DNA from 2 places in the Williamsia sp. Leaf354 genome. Region 1 is predicted to be linked to the other one. Evidence: riboswitches for the same ligand, from Rfam matches in the RefSeq annotation. Region 1 holds a riboswitch; the other holds the start of a gene.
The links. A riboswitch is a leader RNA that binds a small molecule or an ion and turns the genes downstream of it on or off. The one in region 1 is predicted to bind cobalamin.

Region 1 (10,537 bases):
GAGACGACGACGAGTTCGGTGCAGAACTGGGCGGCGATGTTCAGGTCGTGCAGTGCGGCGATCACGGTGATGCCCCGCGCGCGGGCCGCCTCGAGCACCGCGAACTGGTGACGTATGTCGAGATGGTTGGTGGGTTCGTCGAGGACCAACACGCGGGTCTTTTGGGCGAAGGCGCGCGCGATGAGGACCCGCTGGGACTCTCCTCCGGAGAGCTCGGCGAACCGTCGGCGCCCGAAACCTCCTATCCCGGCATCGATCATGGCGCGCTCGCAGATCTCGCGATCGGCGGCAGTGGGCGACCGAAGGAGGCGGATGTGGGGTAGTCGACCGGTGGCCACCACCTCGGCGACCGTGAAATCGAGGGTGACTGCCGAGGATTGGGTGAGCGCGGCGACCTGACGGGCGTTGTCGCGCAGCGACGTCGCGACGATGTCGGTGCCGTGCACGGTGACCTGGCCGCCCGACGGGGACAGGGCTCGGAACAGGCAGCGCAGTATCGTCGATTTCCCGCTGCCGTTCGGCCCGATGACGCCGAGGAACCCACCGTCGGACACCGACAGCGACAGGTCGTGCACGATCTCGGTGTCGCCCAGGCGGATCGACACGTCGCGGTAGGCGACGGCCGGTGTCGCTGAGGTGGCATCCGGGTCGCCTGTCATGTCGTCACCCGGTCGCGGCGGCGCATCAGTGCCACGAACACCGGCACCCCGACCGCGGCGGTGATGGCGCCGATCGGCAACTCGTACGGCGGAACCAGGGTGCGGGAAACGATGTCGGCGACCACCACGAACACCGCACCGAGCACGGGGCTGAGCAGGAGCACGCGGCGGTGGTCGGCGCCGACGAGCAACCGTGTCACGTGCGGCATGATCAGGCCGACGAACCCGATTGCGCCGCAGACGGACACGATGACGCCGACGATGACGGCCGACACCACGAACAGCGCCAGGCGGAATCGGCCGGGATGGATGCCGACACTGGCCGCGACATCATCGCCCATCGACAGGGCGTTGAGGTGACGGGCGCACGCGCTCGCGAGCACCACGCCGACCACCGACACCGTGCCGACCAACCACACTGAGTACCATGTGGCCGCGGCGAGACTGCCCAGCAGCCAGAACATCACGCTGCGCGCGGCGTCGCCGGCGGGCGCGAGGAACACGAGAACCGTCGTGATGGCCGAGAACCCGTAGCCCAGTGCGGTTCCCATGAGAACCAGTCGGGTCGGTTCGAGACCGCCTGCGCCGCGGGCCAGCACGAGCACGATGACCGTGGCGCCCAAAGCGCCGAGGAACGCCGCCGACGGCAGCGCATAGAGTCCGAGTCCGCCGAGGGCGCCGAACAACACCACGGCGGTCGCGCCCACCGACGCGCCCGAGGAGATACCGAGGATGTACGGGTCGGCCAGGGCGTTACGGACCAGCGCCTGCACCACGACCCCGACGACACTGAGCCCGGCGCCGACGAAGATCGACGTGAGGACCCGGGGGAGTCGGGAATCGGTCACGACTCGGTAGCCCGGGACGTCCTGCGGGGCGATGGTGCCGCCGACGACATCGGCCCACAGATAGCGCACCGCGTCGGACGCGGGAATGTGCACGCTGCCGACGATCATCCCCACCACGGAGACGGCGGCGAGCACGAGCAGGGACACCACGACGGCCGTGCCGACACCGGGGCGACCGCGTACCTGCATCCGATCCCTTTCCGTCTGTGCGGAAAAGGGGTGCAGACAGCCACGACAGGATCACGAGGCGCCGCACCGGCCATATCCCACGAGGCCGATGAGCGGTCGCATCGTCCGACGCGACCAACGGCGGCAGGTCTTCGGACTCTCGGGCACGGCATCTGTCTCGATGCCACCTACCGGCGACTGCTTCCCGGCCGGGGCCAGTGCATTGCTGTCGCGTCGTTCCCGATCACCGCTGCGGGGCAGTTCCGGACTCGCACCGGATTCCCTCTTGCGGTGCTCCCGGAGAAACGAGACGACCGGGAGCACACCGACGTCGGGGCAGAACTTACCCGAGCCCGCGACCGTCCCGGATCAGCGCCTCGGCTCGTCCTCGGTGAGCAGGGCCTTCATGTAGGTGAAGAGCTCCTTGTCGGTGAGCGCCCGCCACTGCGGGGCCAGCAGCTTCATGTACTTCTCGACGTAGAGGAGCTGCTTGCCGACCAGCACCAGCTCACGCGGCAGCCGCAGGTCGTAGGCCTTGGCCAGCGTGGCGAGCTGGGTGCCCAGCGCCGTGTACGACATCCCCGCGAGGTCTTTGCCCGCGATGGGTGCGGTGAACCGTCGCATGTCCTTCGCGCCCTCGCGGGTGCTGCCCGGGTTGCGGACCGCGCCCAGGGTGAACAGGGCCCGGCCGGCGGCCTCGTAGTCGTTGCGCACCATCAGGTCACCGACCAGGCGCCGCATGATGCGACGGGTGCGGGGGGTGAAGCGTCCGACGATCCCGAAGTCGAGCAGCACGAGTTTGCCGTCGGAGTCGACGAGGACGTTGCCCGCGTGCAGGTCGCCGTGGAAGAGGCCGCCGTGGAAGGCCGACTCGAGGAAGACCAGCAGCAGATTGCGCACCAGCGCGGTGCCGTCGTGGCCCGCGCCGCGTACGGCGCGCGCGTCGTCGATGCGGATGGCATCGACGTACTCCATCGTGAGCACCTCACCGGTGGTGAACTCGTGGTGCACGGTCGGGACCCGCACGCGATCGGCGAACGGTGTGTCGGCGAGACCCGCGACGAACTCGTCCATCGCCTGCGCCTCGTTGCGGAAGTCGAGTTCGGCGTCGAGGCCGGTCGCGAAGTCGTCGACCACGTTGCGCGCGCTGAGCATCCGACCGTACGGCGACAGTTCGAGCAGATCGGCGAGCCTCTCCAGGATCGCGACGTCGGCGGCGAGTCGGGTGGCGATACCGGGCCGCTGCACCTTCACCACGACCCGTTCGCCGCTGTGCAGCGTCGCGGTGTGGACCTGCGCGATCGACGCCGACGCGATCGGCACGGCGTCGAACTCCGCGAACACCTGCGACGGCGGGGCACCGAACGCATCGGTGAGCACCTTCTCGATCACGGCGATCGGTGCGGGGGCCACTCTGTCGAGCAGGGTCTCGAACTCCCGCGACAACGCCGGGGTGAACACACCCGGGCTCGAGGCGATGAGCTGCCCGAGCTTCACATACGTGGGTCCCAGCCGCTCGAAGACGTCGCGGACCTCTCGGGCCGCACGTTCGGGCAACGGCTTGCGGGACCGGAAACCGACAGCCACCTCACCGACGCCGCGTGCCAGTTGGAAGGCGGTGATGCCGACACGGCGCGCCTCGGCGATCGGCGACACATGCGGGAGGTGGACGTGTACGTGCGCTGAGCCTGCGGCCACGGGGGCCAGCTCGGTACCGGGTTCACGAGTCATGGTCTTCGCAGTATGCAGTGGTGAGGTCATGGGTGGGTCGAGGTCGGGGACACGAATGCGGCGAGAGGACTCGCCGTCGGCGATGGTGCCGAACCCGAGCGCGTCAGTCAAAGCGAACCGATGCGGGCGCCCGGGGTCGTGACCGGGCACACTGGTTCCCCTGAACCGCGTGAGAACAGGGGGTCGGCCATGCCCGGCGAGGGAACCGCACTGACCAAGCTCGGATTCCTGACGATCGGGCGGTTCGCCGAGTCGTCGCCGCGCGACGGGCACCTGGAGACGATCGACACTATCCGGCGTGCCGAGGATCTGGGTTTCGACTCGGTGTGGCTGCGCGACCGGCACCTGCAGTACGGCATCTCCTCGCCGGTCGCGGTGATGGCCGCCGCGGCGATGGTCACCTCGCGGATCGAACTCGGCACCGCGGTCATCCCGCTCGGACTCGAGAACCCGTTCCGCCTGGCCGAAGACCTCGCCACGGTCGACGTGCTGTCGAACGGACGTGTCAATCCGGGTGTGTCGGTGGGTACCCCCATGCGCTACGACGACTACCGGCACGTGCTCTATCCCGACACACACGACGTCGAGGACTTCTCGAAGGAGCGCGTGCTGCGCCTGCTGCGTTGCCTGCGCGGCGATCCGGTGAGCGACTTCGAGGGCACCGTGGGGATCGAGTCGTTCTCGCGGCGCGTGCAACCGCACTCGCCCGGCCTCGCCGACCGCGTCTGGTACGGCGGCGGTCTGGGTTCGGCGACCTGGGCCGGTGAGCAGCAACTCAACTATCTGACCTCGTCGGTGGTGTTCACCGAGGGCGGCCCGGCACGGGATTTCGCGACCATCCAGGCCGAGCACATCGACGCCTACCGCGCCGCGCATCCCGATCCGTCACGCGCGCGGGTGTCGCAGGGGCTCGTGGTGATCCCCACCGACACCGCGACCCCCGATCAGATCCGCCGCTACGAGGCCTACGCGGAGAGCCGGTTCGCCCGGACACTCGAACCGCAGGGACCGCGAGGGATGGTGTTCGCGCCCGATCTCGTCGGACCGTCCGACGAGATCGCCGCCCGCCTGTACGAGCACGCAGGATTCCAGCGCGCCACCGAGGTCGCCTTCGCCCTCCCGTTCTCGTTCGAGCCCGATGACTACGTCCAGATCATCACCGACATTGCGACGCGCCTCGGGCCGGCGCTGGGATGGCGTGGCCCGGCATAGGTGTCTGCGAGCGATCGACTCCCCGCCCGACAGCGCCTGACCCCCGAGCTCGCTACGCTGGACAGGTGGATTCGGATTGGATCGATAGTGCCTTCAACCCCACAGCGGCGGTTTTGAAGACGCTAGAGGACTTTGATGCCGTTCAGGTGATCGGTGGCGGTGCCATCATTTTTCCGGCGAACCTTCACGTAATGGACGGGGTCGTCGAGAATATTGTCGCTGTAACAGTTGCGGCTGGGGCGAGGTTGTCGAGCGTCGACTATGCCCGTCGCAAGTATGTGGCGGCGAGGAACAATCTCCCAGCGGAAAAGAATGTCCTTTCCGAATCCTTCCGCGCAGCACGCCGTCATATTTCCGCGTCGATTGAAAGTATGGACGGAAAAGCAGGAGGGGAACCATCCGTTGGAGTGTTCGCGTCTGCAGTCGCTCTGCAGCGGCTACAGACCAGCCTGCTGGCGGCCCACGTCCTTTACAGCCTTGGCCTCAATTACGAGGGAGACGCCGTCGCTCGCCAAGTTCTCGAACAAATCGCATGGTCGGTGTCAGCGTCGAAGGCGGAATCGGTGGATGCGCTAAAGAAGATCTCCGCATCGGGTTCGGTGGGGGAGTTGAAAAGCGTCGTGGGATACGCAGGCAGAATGTACGGAATGTTATGCAAGTTTACTCATCCGGGTTACGAGCAGCACCTGGCAGCATTCGAAGTCGGTGATGATGGCCTTGGCAGGATAAACGTAAGCTGGGATCGGCGACAAGACTCAGCTTTGACTCTCGTTCTTCTCGCTGACTTGTGGGTGGTTGCGTGGGAGTTGACTCAGCGTGACTTTATCAATTCGTTTGTCGCTTGGGTCGTTAGGTCGAAACTTGAGCTAAATGAAGAGCGGCAGTTTCTCATATACATTCGGGAAAATTTCACAGCGGATAGTGATTCCCGCGACTGATCGACCCCTTTTGCAACACCGCCTATTCAGTTAAGTTCGTTGAGAGCTAGTCGCCAACCCAATGCGTACGATCGTGAAGTTTTCAGTTCGCGGCGTCTCATCCGCGCTACGCGTGTGGTTCTGGCGATCTGTATCACCGTTGACCGCAAAGTAGGAGCCCCCATGCCCCCCGCGTCCACCGCGCACGTCGCCGACAGCCACGACCTGATCCGGGTGCAGGGGGCGCGGGAGAACAACCTGCGCGACGTCGATGTCGTGATCCCCAAGCGCCGCCTCACCGTGTTCACCGGCGTGTCCGGCTCGGGCAAGAGTTCGCTGGTGTTCGCGACCATCGCCGCGGAATCGCAGCGGATGATCAACGAGACCTACAGCGCGTTCCTGCAGGGGTTCATGCCGACCCTGGCCCGCCCCGATGTGGATCTCCTCGACGGACTGACCACCGCCATCATCGTCGACCAACAGAGGATGGGCGCCGACCCACGGTCGACTGTCGGCACCGCGACCGACGCCAACGCCATGCTGCGGATCCTGTTCAGCCGCCTGGGGAAGCCGTATGTCGGTTCGTCGCAGGCGTTCTCGTTCAACGTTGCCTCGGTCAGCGGCGCCGGGGCCGTCAACGTCACCCGCGGCGGTCGCGACGTGAAGAAGCGCGCCAGCTTCACCATCACCGGCGGCATGTGCCCCCGCTGCGAGGGACGCGGCTCGGTCAACGACATCGACCTCACCGCCCTCTACGACGACGCGAAGTCGTTGCAGGACGGAGCGCTGACCATCCCCGGCTACACGATGGACGGGTGGTACGGACGGATCTTCGCCGGCTGTGGCTTCTTTCCCTTCGACAAGCCGATCGCGACGTTCACCAAGCGACAACTCGACGACCTGCTCTACAAGGAGCCGACGAAGATCAAGGTCGAGGGCATCAACCTCACCTACGAGGGGATCATCCCCAAGATCCAGAAGTCGATGCTGTCCAAGGACGTCGACGCCATGCAGCCGCACATCCGCGCCTTCGTCGAACGCGCCGTCACCTTCGCCACCTGCCCCGACTGCGACGGCACCCGCCTGAACGAAGGCGCGCGTTCGTCGAAGATCGCGGGGAAGTCCATCGCCGACGCGTGCACCATGCAGATCAGCGACCTCGCGGTCTGGGTCCGCGGGATCAGCGACGCCGCCGTCGCGCCGCTGATCGAGTCACTGGGGGAGACCCTCGACTCGTTCGTCGAGATCGGACTCGGCTACCTCAGCCTCGACCGACCGGCGGGGACGCTGTCCGGCGGTGAAGCGCAGCGCACCAAGATGATCCGGCACCTCGGGTCGTCGTTGACCGACGTGACCTATGTGTTCGACGAGCCGACCACCGGTCTGCACCCGCACGACATCGCCAACATGAACGACCTCCTGATCCGCCTGCGCGACAAGGGCAACACCGTGTTGGTGGTGGAGCACAAGCCGGAGACCATCGCCATCGCCGATCACATCGTCGATCTCGGTCCCGGGGCCGGATCGAGCGGCGGCACGGTGTGTTTCGAGGGCACCGTCGACGGGTTGCGCTCCAGCGACACCGTCACGGGACGGCATTTCGACGACCGTGCGTCGCTGAAGGACACGGTGCGCGAGCACACCGAGGTGATCGAGATCCGGGGCGCCGATTCCCACAACCTGTTGTCGGTCGACGTCGACGTCCCGCTGGGCGTGCTGGTGGTGGTGACCGGTGTCGCCGGTTCGGGCAAGAGTTCGCTGATCCACGGTTCGCTGTCGGGACTCGACGACGTGGTGTCGGTCGACCAGAGCCCCATCCGCGGCTCGCGACGGTCCAATCCCGCCACGTACACCGGTCTGCTCGACCCCATCCGCAAGGCCTTCGCGAAGGCCAACGGCGTGAAACCCGCTCTGTTCAGCGCGAATTCCGAGGGTGCCTGCCCGACCTGCAACGGCAACGGGGTGATCTACAGCGACCTCGCCATGATGGCGGGCGTCGCCACCACCTGCGAACTGTGCGAGGGCCGTCGGTTCATGGCCGAGGTGCTCGAGTACCACCTCGGTGACCGCGACATCAGCGAGGTGCTCGCGATGTCGGTGGCCGAGGCGACCGAGTTCTTCGGGTCCGGGCCGGCCGCGACACCGGCGGCGCACAAGATCCTCGAACGTCTCTCCGACGTCGGACTGGGCTACATCAAGCTCGGTCAACCGCTGACCACCTTGTCCGGAGGGGAGCGGCAGCGACTGAAGCTCGCCACCAACATGGCGGGCAAGGGCGGGATCTACGTCCTCGACGAGCCGACCACCGGGCTGCATCTCGCCGACGTCGAACAGTTGCTCGGCCTGCTCGACCGGCTCGTCGAGTCGGGGAAGTCGGTGATCGTGATCGAGCACCATCAGGCGGTGATGGCGCACGCCGACTGGATCATCGACCTCGGGCCGGGAGCCGGCCACGACGGTGGTCGCATCGTGTTCGAGGGGACACCGGCCGATCTCGTCGCCGACCGGTCGACGCTCACCGGCGAGCATCTCGCCGCGTACGTCGGAGCCTGACCGGCCGATAGCGAACCAAGCGAGCGCTTGGTTTGTTAGCGTCGCCGGGTGGGATTCCTGACGCAGACCACCCCGGACGTCGACCTGGCCACCTGGAAGACGGGCACGCGCGCGGAGAAGATCGTGCCGATGGCGCGGCACTGGGCCGAGGTGGGGTTCGGCACTCCGGTGGCGCTGCACCTGTTCTACGTGATCAAGGTGCTCGCCTACGTGGTCGCCGCGTGGCTGCTGTCGGTCGGCACCTCCGACGTGGGAGGGCTGACCGACGTCCGCGGGTGGTGCGACGAGCCGGTCGTGTTCGCGAAGGTCGTGCTGTTCACGATGCTGTTCGAGGTCGTCGGACTCGGGTGTGGTTTCGGACCGCTGAACAATCGCTTCTACCCACCGATCGGGTCGATCCTCTACTGGCTGCGTCCGGGCACCATCCGGCTGCCTCCCTGGCCGCGCCGGATCCCGCTCACCCGGGGCGACGAGCGCCGCCCCGTCGACGTCGCGCTCTACGCGGCTCTGCTGGTGTCGTTGCTGGCGGCGCTGATCGTGACCGAGCCGCCGCGCTGGCTGATCGCGGTGATCCTGGTGGTGCTGGGAGCAGCCGCGCTGCGCGACAAGACGATCTTTCTCGCCGCGCGCGGAGAGGTCTACGCCGCGCTGACGGTCACGTTCCTGTTCGCGACGGTCGACGCCATCGTCGCGGCGAAGATCGTGTTCCTCATCATCTGGGTCGGGGCGGCGACCTCGAAACTCAACCGGCACTTCCCGTTCGTGGTGTCGACGATGATGTCGAACAACCCGATCCTGCGGCCCCGGTTCATCAAGCGAGCGTTCTTCGAGCACTTCCCCGACGATCTTCGACCGGGTCGGCCGGCACGCACGATCGCGCACCTGAGCACGGTGATCGAGATGGCGGTCCCCCTGGTGCTGTTCTTCTCCGGCGGCGGTTGGCCGACAGCGGTGGCCGCGGTGGTGATGCTCGTGTTCCATTTCGGGATCCTCTCGGCGATCCCGATGGGGGTTCCCCTGGAGTGGAACGTCTTCATGATGTTCGGCGTCCTCGCTCTGTTCGTCGGCCACGCCGACGTCGGGCTCGGTGACCTCGCGTCTCCGTGGTGGGTGATCGCGCTCGCGGTCGTCTCGGCGGGCACCGTGGTGATCGGCAACCTGTTCCCGCGCAAGGTGTCGTTCCTGCCGGGGATGCGGTACTACGCCGGGAACTGGGACACCGGGATGTGGTGCATGAAGCCGTCGGCGGCGGCGAAGATGGAGGCCAACCTGGTCGCCATCGCGGCGATGCCCGCCTCCCAACTCGAGCGGGTCTACGGCGCCGGCGACGCCATGCAGATCCCGCTGTACATGGGATATGCGTTCCGCGCCTTCAACACCCATGGTCGTGCCCTGTTCACCCTCGCCCATCGCGCCATGGCGGGTCTCGACGAGAGCGACTACGTGCTCACCGACGGTGAGCGCATCTGCAGCACCGCCATCGGTTGGAATTTCGGTGACGGCCACATGCACAGCGAGCAGCTGATCGCCGCACTGCAGGCCCGCTGTGCGTTCGAGCCGGGAGAGGTACGCATCGTCCTGCTCGACGCCCAGCCCATCCACCGTCAGCGGCAGGAGTACCGGCTGGTGGATCCGGCGGTGGGCGAGTTCGAGCGCGGGTTCGTCCGCGTGGCCGACATGGCGACCGCGCAGCCATGGGACGACACGATTCCCGTTCATCCGTATTTCGATCCTGAGGATCGCAAATCTGGACAGGTCAGCGGCCCGCGACGACCGTGACTCTCATGACTTCCACCATCCGCGCCAGCGTTGTGCCGTTCGTGATCGAGGCCGAGGGGACCGGCGTCGCGCAGACGCTCACCTCCCAGGGCGACAACAAGCACGTCTTCGAGACCGACGCGTACCCCGCGTTCGGCGGCAAGGACGAAGCGCCCAGCCCGCTGTTCTACGCCCTCGGCTCGCTCACCTCGTGCAACCAGGTGACCGCCGCTCTCGTCGCCAAGGACCTCGGCATCACGCTGGGCAAGTTCTCCTTCACGGTGCAGGGCGACCTCGACACCCTCGTGCTCGTCAAGGGCGAGGAGGGCAACGCCAACTTCGACAAGGTGTCGGTGCGCGCCACCGTCGAGACCGACGCCACCGACGAGCAGTTCTCGACCTTCGTCTCCGAGATCGAACGTCGTTGCCCCGTCACCCAGCTCTTCGTGCGCAGCGGGCTCGAGTTCGACAACCAGTGGACGCGTGCAGATCTGAGCTGACGGCTCTCCGGCGCCGAAAATGAGGTGCCGACCGTCGGTGGCGGTGCGTAGCGTTTCTAACGATGACCGCCACCACGACCCCCCAGCCCACCCGCGCCGCGCCGGCGCGGGTGGGCTCTGTCGTGGCCGCGGCGCGCCCGGTCTCGTGGCGTCGGTTGGCGCGTCCCGCGACCGGGGCGGCGCTCGTCGCG
Region 2 (10,537 bases), on a different contig from region 1:
CCCCGTGACCGTCCTGGAAGACCAGCTTCGCGACACCGAACGCCGCCCCGGTGGACAGCAGACTGACCACGGTTCCCATCAGGGCGATGAGCGGCGCCTGCAATGCGACGAGCAACAGCAGGAAGCCCATGGTCAGGATGACGCCGACGATGACGGGCAGATAGTCGTCCAGTGCGGTCTGCAGATCGAGGTTCTCCGCGGGTGCCCCGCCGACGAGAGCATCGGCCGGGAGACGGTTGCGCAGTGTGTCGAGGATCGACCCCATCTGCGCGTTCGACGGGTCCACGGTCGGGATCGCCTGCATGAGGGCATATCCCGAACCGTCGCGCGCGGGCTGCGGCGGGGTGACCACCGCGATACCCGGGCTCGACGATGCGGTGGTCGCTGCGTCCTGCGCCTCGGCGGCCGGAGAGATGATCTGCAGCGCGCCAGGAGCACCCGGACCGAACTGCTGCTGCACCAGCGCATACCCCTGGCGGACCGGAGCATCCTCCGGCACCACCGAGATCGAGGGCATCGCGACCTTCAGCCCGAACACCGGCAGAGCCAGCAGCACCAGGATGCCCAGGGAGACGACCGCGAACGGCCACGGGTGCTTGTGCAGCAGCGACCCCCAGCGGTGGAACACCGGCGACCGGTGCTCCTGCTTCTTCGCGTAGGGCAACGACACCGCGTTGACCCTCGGACCGAGGGCACCGAGCACGGTGGGCAGCAGGGTCAGGGTCGCGAGAAGGACGAAGACCACCGCGAGCATGATCCCGACCGCCATCGTCCGCACCGCCGGCGCCGGGACGAGCAGGACGGCCGAGAGGCTCACGAGGACGGTGAGGCCCGACAGGAACACGGCCTTGCCCGCGGTGTCCATGGTGTCGACGACGGCCTGACGGCGATCGCCGCGCTGCTTCAGCGCGTCACGGAACCGCGAGACGATGAACAGCGCATAGTCGATGCCGAGCGCCAGGGCGAACATCATCGCGAAGTTCATGGCCCACACCGAGATCGGTGTCACCTGGTTGAGCAGCACCAGTCCACCCGCGGACGCGACGAGGCCCGCGACGGTCAGCAGCAACGGCAGACCGGCGGCGACCAGAGAACCGAACGCGAGCACCATGATCGCGAGTGTGACGGGCCATGAGAACAACTCGGCTGTGATCATCGCGTCGTGGTTGGCCTTGTTGAAGTCCGCCCACAGCGCCGACGCTCCGGTGGGGTAGACCTCGATCCCGTTGCGGGACAGCGCGGTCAGCTCCGACTTGTGGTCGTCGACGGCCTTCACCATCTCGTCGGTCGACGCGTTCGCCCCGGCGATGAGGATGCCGGTGTGGCGGTCGCGGCTGATGGTCACACCGGGCTGCGGCGCGACGATCTCGCCGAAGCGCGAGTCCGACCCGAGCTCTCGCTCGATCTCTGTGAACACCGCCTGCATGCTCGATTCGGAGACGGTGGCGGAGTTCGAGTGGACGACGATCTGCACCGCGGCCGAGGAGTTCCCGCCGAAGTGCTGCTGCGCCAGCTCGCGCACGGCGACCGATTCCGAGTCGTTCGCCTGCCACCCCGCCCCGGCAAGCGACGAGAACACCGAGGGCGCGAACGCACCGAGAACGACGATCGCGGCCAGCCACAGCCCGAACACCATTCGCCGGTGATCGGTACCCCAGCCGCCGACCCGACCGAGCAGTCCGGGACGCGGGGTGGTGTCGGGCCGACGGAGGTCGGGTGACGAGGGGGGTGCGGCGCGCATGGGATGTCCTCTCGGGTGCTTGATACCCCCATGGGTATACACACCCCCCGGGGTATCTGTCCAGCAGTCGGTAGGATCGGGACCATGGCCGATTCACTGGACGTCGACGGACGATCGGTGGGCGTCACGCACCTCGACAAGGTCCTGTACCCGGCGACCGGGACCCGGAAAGCCGAGGTGATCGACTACTACAACCGGGTGGCGCAGGTGATGCTCCCGCATCTGTGGCGGCGTCCGGTCACGCGTAAGCGCTGGCCCGACGGCGTCGAGTCGGCGCCCTTCTTCGAGAAGAACCTGCCCACGAGCGCCCCGGGCTGGCTGGAGCGCCGGGTCATCGAACACAGCGACCGCGACGCGGTCTACCCCGTCGCCACCTCGCGCGCCGACCTCGTGTGGTTCGGGCAGCAGGCCGCCCTCGAACTGCATGTGCCGCAGTGGACGTTCCCGCCCGATTCCGACGCCCCCGTCGCCAAGCCCGACCGCCGCGCCAACCGTCTCGTGCTCGATCTCGACCCCGGCCCGGGTGTCAGCCTCGCCCACTGCGCCGAGATCGCCCTGCTGGTCCGTGAACTCCTGGCCGGGGCAGGCCTCGATTCCTATCCGGTGACCAGCGGCAGCAAGGGGATCCACGTGTACGCCCCGTTGCCGGCCGCGGTGTCGAGCGACGGCGCCCGGGCGGTGGCGAAGCAGATCGCGACCGCGCTGGCCGCCGAGCGCCCCGACGACGTGACGGCGGTGATGGCGAAGGCGGTGCGCGCGGGAAAGGTGTTCATCGACTGGAGCCAGAACTCCAGCGCGAAGACCACTCTCGCGCCCTACTCCCTACGCGGGCGCGAGCAACCCTGGGCCGCGGCACCGCGATTCTGGGACGAGTTGTCCGATCCCGGCATCGCGCAACTCGACTTCACCGCGGTCCTCGAGCGCATCTCCGAGCACGGCGACATCCTCGCCGGTCTCGACGACGCGATCACGGCACCGGCCGTGGTCGTACCCGATGCCGCGGTCGTCGCCGATACGCCGGCGGTGGTCAGTCTCAGCGAATACCGGCGCAAGCGCGACGAATCGAAGACCCCCGAACCGTTCGGTGACGAGACACACCGGGCAGCAACGCGATCCGACGACACCGACGTCGAGGACGACGCCGGCCCGGGTCTGCCGATCTTCGTGATCCAGGAACACCACGCGCGCCGACTGCACTACGACTTCCGGCTCGAGAGGGACGGCGTGCTGGTGTCGTGGGCGGTACCCAAGAACCTGCCCACCGACAGCGACCAGAACCGTCTCGCGGTCCACACCGAGGACCACCCCATGGACTACGCCGATTTCGCCGGCGACATCCCCGCCGGGGAGTACGGCGGCGGACACGTGGAGATCTGGGACCACGGCACCTACGAGACCGAGAAGTGGCGTGACGACGAGGTGATCGTGCGACTGCACGGTGACCGCATCCAGGGTCGCTACGCCCTGATCAAGACGGGCGAGAAGAACTGGCTCGCGCACCTCATGTCCGACGAGCCGCGACCGATCGTCCCCGACAGCCTGCGCGATCCCCGCCCGATGCTCGCCACCGACGACCCCGTCGAGAAACTCTCCGCCGACACCTGGGCCTTCGAGGGCAAGTGGGACGGCTACCGGATCATCGCCCGCTACATCGGGGGCGAACTGCGGCTCACCAGCCGCGCCGGCATCGACATGACCGCCGACTTCCCCCAGTTGAGCTCCCTCGCCGACGATCTCGGGTTGATCGACACCGTGCTCGACGGCGAGGTGGTGGCCGTCGACGCAACCGGCAAGACCAACTTCACACTGCTCGCCAGCCGCGACTCCACGTCCGAACCCTTCACCCTCAAACTGATGCTGTTCGACATCCTGTACCTCAACGGTTCGTCGCTGCTCCGGATGACGTGGGAGCAACGCCGATCGCTGCTCGACGAGATCGCACCGGTCTTCGCCCGCGACCCGGCGATCGAGGTTCCGCCGCTGCTGAGCGGATCGGGTGCCGAGGCGATGGACCACAGTCGCGACAAGGGCTGGGAGGGCGTGATCGCCAAGCGCCGCGACTCGGTCTACCAGCAGGGGCGCCGGTCGCGGACGTGGCTCAAGCAGAAGAACTGGCGTGACATCGAGGTCGTCGTCGGTGGATGGCGTCCGGGCAAGGGCAACCGCTCGAACACGATCGGTTCGCTGCTCGTCGGACTCCCCGAGCACACCGGCCTGCGCTACATCGGACGGGTCGGTACCGGGTTCACCGACAAGCAGCGCACCGCCCTCGCCGAGGAGCTGGCGCCGCTGCGGCGGAAGACCTCCCCCTTCGTGGAACGACTCGACCGGCCCGTCGAACACGACGCGGTGTGGGTACTGCCGAAGGTGGTGGCCGAGGTGCGCTTCATGGACTGGACCAGCACCGGCCACCTGAGGCATCCGAGCTGGCGGGGCATCCGCAGGGACAAGCTTCCCGGCGATCTGTGATCATGAATCGCATGCTGACCGTCGCCCACATCAGCGACCTCCACTTCAGCGGGGAGGCCGACCACCGCGCGCGAGTGGAGGCGGTGCTCGCCCACATCTCTGCACGCGCCGACGGCATCGACGCCCTCGTGGTGACCGGTGACATCACCGACGACGGTTCGCCGGCCCAGTACGAGGAGGCCGCGGAGGTGCTGCGCGGGGTGCCGTTACCGACCACGCTGCTCATCCCCGGCAACCACGACCGCCGCGACGAGTTCGGCTTCGGCCTGTTCGGTCGTCACACCCACGACATGCCGCTCAACCGCTCCGCGGTGATCGCCGGCGCGCTGTTCCTCATGTGCGACAGCACCATCCCCGGGCGCAACGACGGATACCTCTCCGACGACACCGTCGCCTGGATGGATCGCGAGATCACCGCCGTGGGTGAGGGTGTGCCGGTCATCGTGTGTTTCCACCATCCCCCGGTGGTGCTGGGTATGCCGTTCATGGACTCGATCCGACAGACCGGGGAGGACCGCCTGCTGCGGCTCGTCGAGAAGCACCCCGGCATCGTCGGCTTCCTCTGCGGTCACGCGCACACCGGCGCCGTCACCAGCTTCGCCGGTCGTCCGGTGTGCCTCGCCCCGGGCGTCTCGTCGACCCTGAACCTCTCGTTCGAGGGAACCGACATCGTCGACGCCTCCCAGCCACCGGGTCTCGCCTTCCACCAGCTCGACGGCTGGCGTCTCATCACCCACTTCCGCGCGGTGGTCTGACATGCGTGTCCGTCACCTCAACTGCGGGACGATGCCCGTCCCCGGCGACTCACTGGTGTGCCATGTGCTGCTGCTCGAGACCGACAACGGCCTCATCCTCGTCGACTCCGGCTACGGTCTCGCCGACTGTGCCTCGCCCGCACGACGTCTGGGGCCGTTGCGCCATGTGATCCGTCCGGTGCTCGACCCGGAGGAGACCGCGGCCCGCCAGATCGAGAACCTCGGCTACTCCACCGACGACGTCCGCCACATCGTCGTCACGCATTTCGACCTCGACCACGTCGGCGGCATCGCCGACTTCCCCGGTGCCACCGTCCATGCCACCGCCACCGAGGTCACCGCCGCCCAACGCCCGCGCACCACGCTCGAGCACGGCCGCTACCGCCGACGCCAGTGGGCCCACGGCCCCACCCTGGTCACCCACGAACCCGTCGGCGAGTCCTGGCGGGGATTCGCCGCGGCGCGGGAACTCACCGCCATCGCCCCCGGGGTGGTCCTGATCTCGCTGCCCGGCCACACCCGTGGGCACGCCGCGATCGCCGTCGACGCCGGCAACCGCTGGGTTCTGCACTGCGGCGACGCCTTTCATCACCGGGGCGCCATCGAGGACGAGACCTCGACGCCGTGGACGATGCGGGTGACCGAGACCGCGCTCGCGATGGACCGCAAGCAGTTGCGGCGCAACCAGGAACGCATCGCCGAGCTGCGCCGTCGCGCAGAACCCGATCTGGTGATCGTCAACGCCCACGACCGCACGCTGTTCGACCGCGCCGTCGCCTCCGCCTGACCCTCAGATCACCCCGTCGGCCGCCGCGGCGAGGAATTCCGCGTGATCGCGGTCGACCTGATCGGCGTAGTCGACCGCCCACCGGGCGATGGCCTCGTCCGCGGTGTCCTTCTTGCCGAGGTAACCGGCGATCTGCGCGAACGCCGGACTCTGGCTGTGTGATCGGGCCAGCAGTCGCGCACAGAGTTCGCTGTAGCGGCGCAGTTCGCGCGCCTTGAGGTCGGTAGCGTCGATCGACCCCTTCATGTCCCGGAACTGCCGCCAGTAGAACGCGCCCTCGCGTGATGCGGTCCACCCGAGGAACGGATCGGAATTGGCCTGCAACACATGCGCACTCGCCACCACGCGGATCGCGTCACGCGCGTCGGCCGGCGTGTGCTCGGTCTCGGGTATCACCGAGGTGAGTCCGCCGTTGGTCTCGAGCACCGACGGCGCGACCTGCTTGAGCTGGAGCACCATCGGCTCATCCGACGGACCCTGCAGCAGCACGATCAGTGCGATGTTGCCGACCGAGCCGACACCCACCACCCGTCGTGCGACATCGACGATCTCGAACTGCGACAACAACAACGCCACGTCGGTGCGCACCGACGACAGGTAGTGGTCGAAGATCTCGTCGACGCGTTGCCCGGCGAGTTCGATCCGCTCGGGGTGCTGGGCGGACAGCGGGACCACGATGGGCGGATCCGGCGTGATGCGGCGGCGACCATCGGGACCGATCTCGGTGATCTTGTCGACGATGCTGTTCGCCGTGCGTCGCCGCGCCTTGGCCAGCGCGGAGTCGATGACATCGGCGACCACGCCACCGGCGTTGTCGGCCAGCACCTCTGCGTCGACCGATGTGTAGTAGCGGTCGATCACCGACTGCGACCCCGCCACGCGCAGTGCCCGGCGATAGGCCTGCGCGGCATCGGCGGCGAGCTCGGCCTGGTCGTCGCGGTCGGCGTCGTCGGCGCGGGCGCACAGCACCGCGCTGGTCACCAGCCGCTTGATGTCCCACTCCCACGGTCCGACGCCGGATTCGTCGAAGTCGTTGAGGTCGAACAGGATGCGGCGTTCGGGGCTGGCGTAGAAGCCGAAGTTGCCGATGTGGGCGTCGCCGCTGATCACCACGTCGACACCGGTCACCGGGATCGACGACAGGTCGGTGGCCATGATGTCGGCGGTCGCGCGGAAGAACGCGAACGGCGACTCGCTCATCCGCTCGATACGCAGCGGGATGAGTTCGGCGATACGCCCCTCGTGCTGCTTGCGGACGAGGTCGACCAGGTCGCGCTCGCCCGACGGCAGCTGCGCCAGCGTCGACCGGCCGCGCGTCTCCCGCATGGCCTTGCCCATCGCGAACGACTCGTCGTGGTCATGGCGTTCGAGGAACCGATGAAAGGGCATACCGCGATGCTAACGCCGGCACACGGGCGCGTACTGTCGCGATCGCAGCTGGTCTGCCGTACGAGTGACACCCAGGAGCCCCTGAGTCGGTCGTGCGGCATCGAGCCCGGTCACCGCCCTCGGTGGCGGCCGGGCAAGAGGGAACCCGGTGAGAATCCGGGACTGTCCCGCAGCGGTGAGTGGGAACGACCGCCGACAATCAGCACTGGCGGGTCCGCGAGAGCGGACCTGCTGGGAAGCGTCGGCCAGTAGGCCGCGAGTGTCACGCCCACGAGTCCGAAGACCTGCCAGTTGTGCCGGGTGCGCCGCACCCGGCGGATCATCGCCTCGTGGACTGGGCGTGTGACCGCAAGAGCTGACGGCTGTGCCCTCGTGAGGGGTACGGCTTCAGGCCGCGTGCCCTCGGCACCCGGCCGGCTCGTCGGTACCACGTCCCTTGGTGATGGCCATCCGCACGCACCGAAGGATTGTCACGCACATGACTGGTACACCGTTCACCGCAACCACTCTGGGCTCGGCCCGCATCGGACCGAATCGGCAGCTCAAACGCGCCGTCGAATCGTACTGGGCCGGTCGCACCGACCAGGCCCAGCTGCAGGCTCTCGCCGCCGACCTGCGCCTCGCCGGCCTGCGGGAACTACACGCCGCCGGGCTCGACTCGATCCCGGTCAACACGTTCTCGTTCTACGATCAGATGCTCGACACCGCAGTCCTTCTCGGCGCACTACCGCCACGGGTCGCCGACATCGCCGACGACCTCGACCGGTACTTCGCCGCGGCGCGGGGCACCGGCAAGGTCGCCCCGTTGGAGATGACGAAGTGGTTCGACACCAACTATCACTACCTCGTCCCGGAGATCTCGTCCTCGACCACGTTCTCGTTGCACCCGGACAAGGTGCTCGGTGAACTGAGCGAGGCTCTGGCACTGGGGGTCCCGGCGCGGCCGGTGGTCATCGGCCCGATCACGTTCCTGCTGCTGAGCAAGGGCGTCGACGGCACCGCGCCGATCGAACGACTCGACGAGCTGCTCCCGCTGTACCGCGAACTGCTGTCGTCGCTGCGTGACGCCGGCGCGGACTGGGTGCAGATCGACGAACCCGCACTGGTCACCGACCTGCACGACGACCCGGCCGGCCTCGTCACACGGGTCTACGGAGAACTGGCCCGCGGGACCGACCGGCCGGCGATCCTCGTCGCGAGCTACTTCGGCGATCTCCGGGAGGTGTTGCCGGCGCTAGCGGCCACCGACATCGAGGGAATCGCGGTCGATCTGGTGCGGGGCACCGCCGACCCGGTGGTCTCGGTACCGGCGTTGACCTCGAAGCTGCTGGTGGCGGGAATCGTCAACGGCCGCAACATCTGGCGCAACGACCTGTCGGCGTCGCTCGCGACCCTGGCGACGCTGTTGGGCTCGGCCGCGTCGGTGGCGGTGTCGACGTCGTGCTCGACGCTGCACGTGCCGTACTCCCTCGACAGGGAGTCCGGGCTCGACGACACCCTCCGCAGTTGGCTGGCGTTCGGCGCCGAGAAGGTCGCCGAGGTGGTCACCCTGGCCACCGCGCTGCGGGATGGACGCGACTCGGTTGGCGAGGCCCTGGACACCTGCGCGCGGGCACTGGCGGCCCGCCGTTCGGATCCACGTGTCCACGACGACGGCATCCGCGAGCGCGTCGCGGCCGCGGTCGAGGCAGGTGTCGCCCGCGGGCCGGCAGCGCAACGGCGTGCCGCCCAGGACGAACGGCTCGGTCTACCTGCCGTGCCCACCACCACGATCGGGTCGTATCCGCAGACATCGGAGATCCGGCGGGTGCGAGCGGCTCTGCGCGCGAACGAGATCGGTGTGGACGAGTACGAACAACGCATGCGCGGGGAGGTGGCGAGCGTCATCGCGCTGCAGGAGGACCTCGGGCTCGACGTGCTGGTACACGGCGAGCCCGAACGCAACGACATGGTGCAGTACTTCGCCGAACAGCTCGACGGGTTCTTCGCCACCGAGAACGGGTGGGTGCAGTCGTACGGGACGCGCTGCGTGCGGCCGCCGATCCTCTACGGCGACGTCCGCAGGCGGCATCCGATGACGGTGACGTGGATCGACTACGCGCAGTCGCTCACCGATCGACCGGTGAAGGGCATGCTGACCGGTCCGGTCACCATCCTCGCGTGGTCGTTCGTCCGCGACGATCAGCCGTTGTGGGACAGTGCGAATCAGATCGCGTCGGCGATCCGTGACGAGACCGTCGACCTCGAGGCGGCGGGTGTCGGGATCATCCAGGTCGACGAGCCGGCGCTGCGGGAGCTGTTGCCGCTGCGCGCGGAGGATCAACCGGCGTACCTGCGCTGGGCGGTCGACGCGTTCCGGCTGTCGACGGCGGGCGTGGCCGATGCGACGCAGATCCACACCCATCTCTGCTATTCGGAGTTCGGTGCGGTGATCGGTGCGATCGCCGATCTCGACGCCGACGTCACCTCCATCGAAGCCGCGCGGTCGCACATGGAGGTGCTCGACGACCTCAACGCCATCGGGTACGCGAACAGCGTGGGGCCGGGTGTCTACGACATCCACTCGCCTCGTGTTCCCGAGGTCGGCGAGATCGTGGCGTCATTGCGCGCTGCATTGGACGCGGTTCCTGCGCAGCGGCTCTGGATCAACCCGGACTGCGGGCTGAAGACTCGCTCGACCGACGAGGTGGAGGCGTCACTACGCAATCTGGTGACCGCGGCGCACATCGTGCGCGCCGAGTTGTGACCAAGTGAGGTGGTCGGGTGGGATCGGGGGTCTCGATCCCACCCGACCTGCCCACGCCCGGGGGGAGGCGGGGCACGCCTGGGGGTCGGTGTGTCAGCGGGGAGGGCGCAGTACCTCGACGCTGAAGGAGTAGTTGTTCAGTGGCTGTGGGTCTCGACCGTTGGCGTACACCGCGGAGGCGACGATCCCGGTGAAGGGGGTCGAGCCGATCGTGCCGACGCGCTGCCGCACCGACTTCCCCGGGTCGATGCCGTCGATCAGCTCGGTGCCGCCGAACCTGTTCGGGAAGGAGTTGATATACGCGACGATCCCGGTGGCCCGGGCGGTACCCACGTTGCTGATCACGACCGAGATCTCGCCGCGCGTCGCCGGATCGGTCGACACCTGCGGGCGCGAGATCGTGACGTCGGGTGCGCCGGTCAGTTCGGGAGACGCCTCCGGTGCCGCGCCGGCGCCCGGGGCCGCAGCCACCGACAGCGCAGCGGCCGCCGCTGCGGCGAGCGCGATGCGTCGTGTTCTCATCGACCTACCTCCTGGTGGAACGTGTGCGTACCAACTGGCTATCAACATGCTTTGCGCCGCGAAGGATGTCCAGTCCCCGATACGCAATCGCAACCTTTCGCACGTTCGTGCGGTCGTAGGGTTGCTGC

Region 2: another riboswitch for cobalamin. It lies ahead of metE (5-methyltetrahydropteroyltriglutamate--homocysteine S-methyltransferase); the one in region 1 lies ahead of ASG12_RS08295 (FecCD family ABC transporter permease).

What each region holds. Positions count from the first base shown of each region.
Region 1 covers NZ_LMPL01000002.1:44,237-54,773, forward strand. Annotated here, with positions in the region: gene ASG12_RS08290 (ABC transporter ATP-binding protein) at 1-659, opposite strand, end outside; gene ASG12_RS08295 (FecCD family ABC transporter permease) at 656-1,696, opposite strand; cobalamin riboswitch at 1,802-2,020, opposite strand; gene ASG12_RS08300 (ABC1 kinase family protein) at 2,045-3,406, opposite strand; gene ASG12_RS08305 (LLM class flavin-dependent oxidoreductase) at 3,596-4,618, shown strand; gene ASG12_RS21650 (hypothetical protein) at 4,684-5,556, shown strand; gene ASG12_RS08310 (ATP-binding cassette domain-containing protein) at 5,719-8,088, shown strand; gene ASG12_RS08315 (DUF3556 domain-containing protein) at 8,137-9,867, shown strand; gene ASG12_RS08320 (OsmC family protein) at 9,873-10,346, shown strand; gene ASG12_RS08325 (ATP-binding cassette domain-containing protein) at 10,409-10,537, shown strand, end outside.
Region 2 covers NZ_LMPL01000001.1:531,927-542,463, reverse strand. Annotated here, with positions in the region: gene ASG12_RS02530 (MMPL family transporter) at 1-1,741, opposite strand, end outside; gene ASG12_RS02525 (ATP-dependent DNA ligase) at 1,826-4,210, shown strand; gene ASG12_RS02520 (metallophosphoesterase) at 4,222-4,965, shown strand; gene ASG12_RS02515 (MBL fold metallo-hydrolase) at 4,967-5,752, shown strand; gene ASG12_RS02510 (DUF2252 domain-containing protein) at 5,756-7,141, opposite strand; cobalamin riboswitch at 7,232-7,447, shown strand; gene metE (5-methyltetrahydropteroyltriglutamate--homocysteine S-methyltransferase) at 7,620-9,887, shown strand; gene ASG12_RS21940 (hypothetical protein) at 9,981-10,409, opposite strand.